Linked DNA regions of Tunturibacter psychrotolerans. The protein of the gene in region 1 interacts with the protein of each later gene in a pairwise test. Links are inferred from orthologs where the notes say so. Each region holds a gene or a part of one and is shown on either strand. Other genes may lie near its edges. The genes, in order: gyrB and gyrA.

Evidence for each region.
Region 2: the proteins of gyrB (region 1) and gyrA interact in binary tests that used the Escherichia coli proteins (3 or more experiments, as listed by UniProt). The link is inferred for Tunturibacter psychrotolerans from one-to-one orthologs.

What each region holds. Positions count from the first base shown.
Region 1 is NZ_CP132942.1:5,580,141-5,583,676, reverse strand. The notes cover bases 256-3,473. They hold gyrB (DNA topoisomerase (ATP-hydrolyzing) subunit B), read right to left. Parts: upstream 3,108-3,473; coding sequence 456-3,107; downstream 256-455. Other genes in these bases: RBB77_RS23440 (hypothetical protein), read left to right, coding at 3,399-3,473. In the rest of the region: RBB77_RS23450 (hypothetical protein), read left to right, coding at 1-92; more of RBB77_RS23440, read left to right, coding at 3,474-3,536. UniProt on the Escherichia coli protein: DNA gyrase negatively supercoils closed circular double-stranded DNA in an ATP-dependent manner to maintain chromosomes in an underwound state.
Region 2 is NZ_CP132942.1:289,668-293,390, reverse strand. The notes cover bases 27-3,431. They hold gyrA (DNA gyrase subunit A), read right to left. Parts: upstream 3,131-3,431; coding sequence 227-3,130; downstream 27-226. Other genes in these bases: RBB77_RS01060 (TonB-dependent receptor), read right to left, coding at 3,320-3,431. In the rest of the region: more of RBB77_RS01060, read right to left, coding at 3,432-3,723. UniProt on the Escherichia coli protein: A type II topoisomerase that negatively supercoils closed circular double-stranded (ds) DNA in an ATP-dependent manner to maintain chromosomes in an underwound state.

The DNA.
Region 1 (3,536 bases):
TCAAGTGCGACCGGACTGTCGAAGATCTGCGATCAGGCTACGCCGGATACCGTGCGGCGCTTCTGGCAGCCATAGATTTCGAAAGCAATTAGGTGCTCGGAGAGCCTCTTTGCGAAATTGGTCCAGCTTGTAAGTTATTGAAAATGTGGTGGCCGGAGACGGGATCGAACCGCCGACGCTGGCCTTTTCAGGGCCGCGCTACCTACTGTTCAATGTCGCTGTTTGCCTCACCAGAGTGTCGTTGTTCAAGCAGCAGCGTAAGCAGGCCGGAAACTTACAGCGACCGTCATATTTTCAGCTTTTGCTTCGATATTTCAGCTTATGCTTCCAGCTACAGTACCGCCGACTCTGACCATTCACAGACTGAAGTAGGTTTATCTCACTATATGTGTCGCAAAATCCCACTTTATGTGTCAATAATCCCAGGTTATGCGTCAACCGACAAAAAATCAGAGCTAGATATCCAGGTTCTTCACATCCAGTGCATTCTCTTCGATGAACTTCCGGCGGCTCTCCACATCCTCGCCCATCAAAGTCGTAAAAATCTCTTCACAGGCCGCAATGTCTTCGAGTTTCACCTGCAGCAGCGTGCGCCGTTCCGGATCCATCGTCGTCTCCCATAGCTGCGGAGCCGTCATCTCGCCCAGACCCTTGTACCGCTGAACCTGATACTCCTTCTTGCCCTGTTCGATTACATACTCGAACACATCGCGCGCCGTCTTCTTCTCCACTGGATCCTGCGACGCCTTGCTCGTTCTCTTGTTCGGCTTCACCTCAGCCACCGTTCCCGGAGCCGCAGCGATCTCAGCCACGCCCTCTTCAGAAGCAATCTCCTCCGCCTCTTCTGCAGCAGCCTCGGCCTTGGTCTTTGCTGCATACTCGATAAAGAACGGTGCTACCAGTTGCTCTTTGATCTGCGCGTGTTTGGCTAGCATCTGCCGGCTTTCCGGCGCAGAAGCGAGCGCCCAGTCAATCGTCCTCACAGCGCCCTGCGCATCGGTATAGCTCACCGAGTAGCTTCTGTGCTCCTCGTCCATCACGACATCACCAACATTCTTAAACTGATAGGTCTTCTGCATCCCCACCAGGCGCTCGCGCATGGCCTCGACCTTCGCGGGCGTTTCAAAGTCCACGCGTCGCACAGAATCCTTACCCTCGTGAGCGAACAGCTCCGCAAACGCTTGCGTCACGTCATCATTCCGCAATCGCTTCTGCACCTTATCGAAGAAGCCTAGATAGTCGTTTAGCTGGCCCATGTATTTAGTCAGCGCCGCACCTTCAAGCCGACCGCCGTCCTTGCCATAGCGAATCACCATGCCATCGGAGGCGCGCTTAACCATCACGCTTACATACTCGCGGTCGTCCTTGATGTACTGCTCGAACTTACCCTTCTTGATCCGATACAACGGCGGCTGCGCAATATACACATGCCCGCGCTTGATCAACTCCGTCATATGCCGGAAGAAGAAAGTCAGCAGCAACGTGCGGATGTGCGATCCATCGACGTCCGCATCGGTCATCAGAATCAACTTGCCGTAGCGCAGCTTACTCGCGTCGAAGTCGTCTTTGCCGATGCCGCAACCCAGCGCAGTAATCATCGCGCGAATTTCTTCATGGCCCAGCATCTTATCGTAGCGAGCCTTCTCTACGTTCAGAATCTTTCCCTTCAACGGCAGAATCGCCTGGAACTTCCGGTCACGACCCTGCTTGGCCGTTCCACCTGCGCTCTCTCCCTCAACCAGATAAAGCTCACAACGATCCGGCTGCCGCTCCGAACAATCCGCCAACTTACCCGGCAGTCCTCCGCCATCCAAAGCACCTTTACGCCGAGTCAGGTCGCGAGCCTTCCGCGCAGCCTCACGCGCACGCGCCGCATCGATCGCCTTATTGATAATCTTCTTCGCAACCGAAGGATTCTGATCCAGAAACGCTCCCAGCCGCTCATTCACAAACGCCTGCACCGTTCCTGCGATATCCGAGTTCAGCTTGCCCTTCGTCTGTCCTTCAAACTGCGGCTGAGACAGCTTCACGCTGATCACAACCACCAGCCCTTCGCGCACATCATCGCCGCTCAGATTTTCCTTAACGTCCTTGAACAGCCCCAGCGACTGTCCCGCCGCATTGATCGTCCTCGTCAGAGCCGTCTTGAAGCCCGACAGATGTGTTCCACCATCCACAGTGTTGATGTTGTTGGCAAACGTAAACACCGTCTCGGAGTAGGCGTCGTTATACTGCAGCGCAATCTCCATGGCCACGTTATCACGCTCGGCCTCCATGTAGATCGGCTTGTCATGCAACACTGCCTTGCCTTTATTCAAATGCTTGATGAACTCCGCAATGCCACCGATGTACTTGAACTCCTGGTGCTTGTACTCCCCGGTCTTCGAGTCCGTCGTGCGTTGGTCTGTCAGATGGATCTCTAGCCCTTTGTTCAAAAAGGCGAGCTCCCGCAGCCGTTGCGCCAGCGTGTCGTAGTTGAACTCCGTCACCGTAAAGATCGACTTGTCCGGCAGAAAATGAACCTTCGTGCCCTTACGCGTCGAGGCGCCCATCTTGCGCAGCTTGCTGATCGGTGCACCCTTCGAATAATCCTGCTCCCACGCATGACCGTCGCGCCAGATCTCGACGTCAAACTCCTCGCTCAGAGCATTGACGCAGCTCACGCCGACGCCATGCAAACCACCCGAAACCTTGTAGTTCGAGGCGTCGAACTTACCGCCCGCGTGCAGCATGGTCAGCACCACCTGTACCGCCGGCATCTTTTCGCCATTGATTACCTTGTCGTCGACCGGAATCCCACGGCCATCGTCGACCACCGTAATCGAATTATCGACGTGGATCGTCACATCGATCTTCGTCGCGTGTCCACCCAGCGCTTCGTCGACCGAGTTATCAACTACCTCATATACAAGGTGATGCAACCCCTGCTCGCCGGTCGAACCGATATACATCGCCGGCCTCAGCCGGACCGCCGCCAGGCCCTCCAGAACAGTAATGTTCTCAGCCGAATAACCGCCACCTTCTTTTCCTTTTGCGGTAGCGTCTTTGATTTTGCCAGCTTCAAGCTCCAGAGGAGCAGTTTCGGTGGGGAATGCAGTCGATGCCATGGATCTCCGTTCAGCGGTGGCTGAAGTTGCAGAATTTTCAGCCCGTCCCGTGTCCGCGCAGCCCGCGAAAACCCGCGCCGTTCCAGCGCTTTATACACGTTTCGAGCTGTTTCTCAGTACCTCAAGTATACCACGCGACAAGGGGTAAAAGCCGCTCCAGGTACCCAGCAGGAGCCCTCCCCAAAGCACGTCTCAGACCATTGGTAACCGTCTCCGCTGCGCCGAAAGTTGTACTCCCCTAACCCATGTGGCTTGCTATGCTTCGGCTCGTAACTCCCCCGAGGTGAACCAATGAAATTGAACCGTTTGATCGCTGTCTCGATTGTTGGATTCTCAATGCTTTCAGCCTCAACCTCTGCCTTTGCCTGTGATCACGACCACGACAGTGGTGGTAGCTCGTGGTCCTGGTTCGGCTGGTGCCACCACGAT
Region 2 (3,723 bases), 5.3 Mb from region 1 along the record:
AAGAATAGCAGCCCCACCCCGACCTCATTCCCAAAAAGGGAACAACCAAAAATAAATCCCCAAAACCTGGCGCATTTTTCGAGCCCCAAAAACTGACTGCTAAAAGACCACGTTCACCACGCAATCCACCACGTTTACACCACCGAATCACCACAAGAAAATGCCCGTTTTTGCCAAAACCCCAGCAAAAACGGGCACGTCCACCCACAAAATAAAAATCACAAAACTACTGCAGCAAAGTTCCCTCTTCCGGCTGAGTCTTAGCCTCCTCCGGAGGAATCACCACAGCAGCCGCCACCTTATCCTGATCCTCAAGATCCAGCAGCTTGACCCCCTGCGTACTACGCCCAGCCGACCTAACACTCTTAGTATCAATGCGAATGATCTTCCCAAACTGGCTGATCACCATCATCTCGGTCGTGTCATCCACCAACTGAATGCTCGTAACCTTGCCAATCTTAGGAGTAGTCTTCATGTTGATAACCCCTTTACCACCACGAGATTGCAGCCGGTACTGGTCAACATCCGTCCTCTTGCCAAACCCATTCTCACTAACCGTCAAAACCAGGCAAGGCGTCAAACCCAGCTGTTTATCAAGCTTTTCAAGCTTCGCCGCAACTTCCGCTGAAGCAACCGGCGCCGCAAGTTCCCCAGGCTCAGCAAGTTCCAGCGGCTGCGCATCAGTCGACACCGTTGCCTCATCGATCGCCGCCTCCACCTGATCCGTAAGCCCCTTCTGAGCAGCACGTTCCAGCCGAGCCTTATTCCGCGCCTCGTTCGAAGGCGTAACCGCCGCCCCAATCACATAGTCGCCCTTCTTCAACGTAATGCCACGATTCCCGGTAGCCGGCCGACCCATCGGACGTAAGTCCTGCTCATTGAACCGGATAGCCATACCATCATGCGTAGCCAGGAAGATCACCTGTTCGCCATCCGTAACCCGCGCAATGATCAACTCATCGTCCTTGTCAATGTTGATAGCGATAATCCCACGCGCCATCACATTCGAAAAGTCCTTCAAAGCCGTCTTCTTCACCGTTCCATTGCGCGTCGCAAACAAGATGTACTTGTTGTCTTCCTCCAGATCCTTGACTGGAAGAATCGTAACGACCTTCTCCCCGGGCTGCAGAGCAACAAGCGAAGCCATCGCCTTACCCTTACCCGCAGCGCCCACGTCCGGAACCTCATACACCTTGAGCCAGTAAACGCGCCCAGTATTGGTGAAGCACAGCAGATACGCATGCGTAGAGTCGATGATGAGCTGCGCGACGAAGTCCTCTTCGCGCGTCTTCATCCCGAGACGCCCAGTGCCACCGCGACGCTGCTGCCTATAAATGGAGATCGGCGTGCGCTTCAGGTAGCCAGTGTTCGACACCGTCACCGCCACCTGCTCGTCTGTGATGAGGTCCTCAAGCTGTAGCTCAGCGGTCTCATCGATGATCTGCGTGCGGCGAGCATCGCCATACTTGTCGCGAATCTCGGTGAGCTCTTTGACAATTACCTTACGCAACTTCGCAGGCGATGCAAGGATCGACTCAAACTCAGTAATGTTGTCGCGGACTTCAGCGAGTTCCTTGAGAAGCTCGTCGATGGAAAGCTGAGTCAGGCGGTAGAGCTGAAGTTCGAGGATAGCGTCGATCTGCTTGTAGCTGAGAATCAGTGTTCCGGTGGCGCTAAACGCCATGTCGACGCCGTATTTAGCCGGATCGAGCGTAACACCGCGAAGCTCAGTTCCGCGAAGGTTGATACGTTTGTTCGAGAAGTAAGAGAACAGATTCTCTCGGGCATCGGCGCGGCTCGAAGACTGACGAATAATCTTGATGACGTTATCGAGATGGTCGAGCGCAATCTGGTAACCGAGCAAAATGTGTTCGCGGTCGCGGGCCTTTGCAAGAAGAAATGCAGTCCGTCGACGAACAACCTCGGTACGGTGATCAAGAAAGGCGCGAATCGCCTGATCGAGCGGCAGTTCTTTTGGCTGACCGTTATGGACAGCCAGGAAGATCATCGAGAACGACTCCTGCATCTGCGTATGCTTGTGCAGCTGATTCAGAACAATCTGGCTCTCTGCACCGCGCTTCAAGCCGATGACGATACGCATGCCATCGCGGTCGGATTCATCACGGAACTCGTCGCGAGCGATATCGGTGATGACGCCCTCATTGACCAACTCGGCGATACGCTCGATGAGCTTCGACTTATTAACCTGATAAGGAATCTCAGTAACGATGATCGCCTGACGACCGCCGGAGATATTCTCAATGCTGCACTTGGCGCGCATCATGAAACGGCCACGGCCGGTGCGGTAAGCGTTAGGAATGTTCGTCTTGCCGAAGAGATAGCCGCCGGTAGGAAAGTCTGGACCGAGAACATGCTCGAGCACCAGATCAAGATCAGACCGGTGATCCTGCGGAGACTTCTGCAGCAGCGAGATACACGCATTCACGATCTCGGTGAGATTGTGCGGCGGAATATTGGTCGCCATGCCGACAGCGATGCCCGAGCTGCCATTGACGATAAGGTTCGGAATCCGCGCTGGCAAAACCGTAGGTTCAAGCGAGGACTCGTCATAGTTGGGCGAGAAGTCGACCGTGTCGTAGTCGATATCGGCAAGCATCTCACCGGCGAGCCGGGTCAGGCGAGATTCGGTATAACGCATCGCCGCAGCGGAGTCGCCATCGACTGAGCCGAAGTTTCCCTGGCCATCTACTAACAGATAGCGAAGAGAAAATGGCTGCGCAAGCCGCACCATGGTGTCGTAGATCGCCGAGTCGCCATGGGGGTGATAGTTACCCATAACATGGCCCACAACCTTGGCGGACTTGGTGTACTTCTTATTGAATTGGAGGCCCATCTCCTGCATGCCGTAAAGGATGCGGCGATGAACGGGCTTGAGACCATCGCGGACATCGGGCAGCGCACGGCCGATGATGACCGACATCGAGTAGTCGAGATACGACCGGCGCATCTCCTCCTCAATATTGATAGAAAGCATGAACGCGGCGCCGCGGCCCTGAACGGTCGAGCCATCTGGAGGAGATCCTGCCGGGGGCGGGTTGTTTGAATTAGCGTCCTGCGGGGAGGGTGCGTTGGGGTTCTTCGGGTCCTGCGGAAACAGATCGTCAGCCATGGTGTACTTCCATGATAAATGCTTGATTCGGCGGGGTAAAGCCGCGCACGAAGGGCATTTCTGGACGGAAAGAGTATGTGCAGAAAACGCGGCACTTACAGGGAATCTAGCGAGGAACAGGTCGCGCAGAATTAAAAAAGAAAGGGACAGGCTTTTGGCCCGTCCCTCAATAAAGGTACTGCAGTTTGGTTAGAAGTTGATCTTCCCAGCGAACTGCAGGAAGCGACGCTCATCGTTCGCGCCACCCGTCACACCGCCCTTGGAGGCTTTGACCGGATACGCGGTTCCTGCGGCATAGGGGCTGCCGGCTGTTTGAGGGTCTGATGCAAAGGGGTTGTTCCCGTACGGTGCGTCCGCGTCTGTGCCGGATTGAGCGACGTCGAGGGTCGCTCCCTGAATGTACAGGTTGTGGTGGTTCGTCACATCGTAGCCCTCAGCCCTGAGCTCAAGATTGACGCCCTCGTGGATGGGGAACTGCTTCGCGATCGAAACGTTGAAGTTATAGGCGCCGGGACCACGGAAAGCGTTACGGGCCGTCATCGCTGCGGGGTAGGGGCCAAAGTCTGAGATACCGAGAAGGGCTGCGTTAGAGA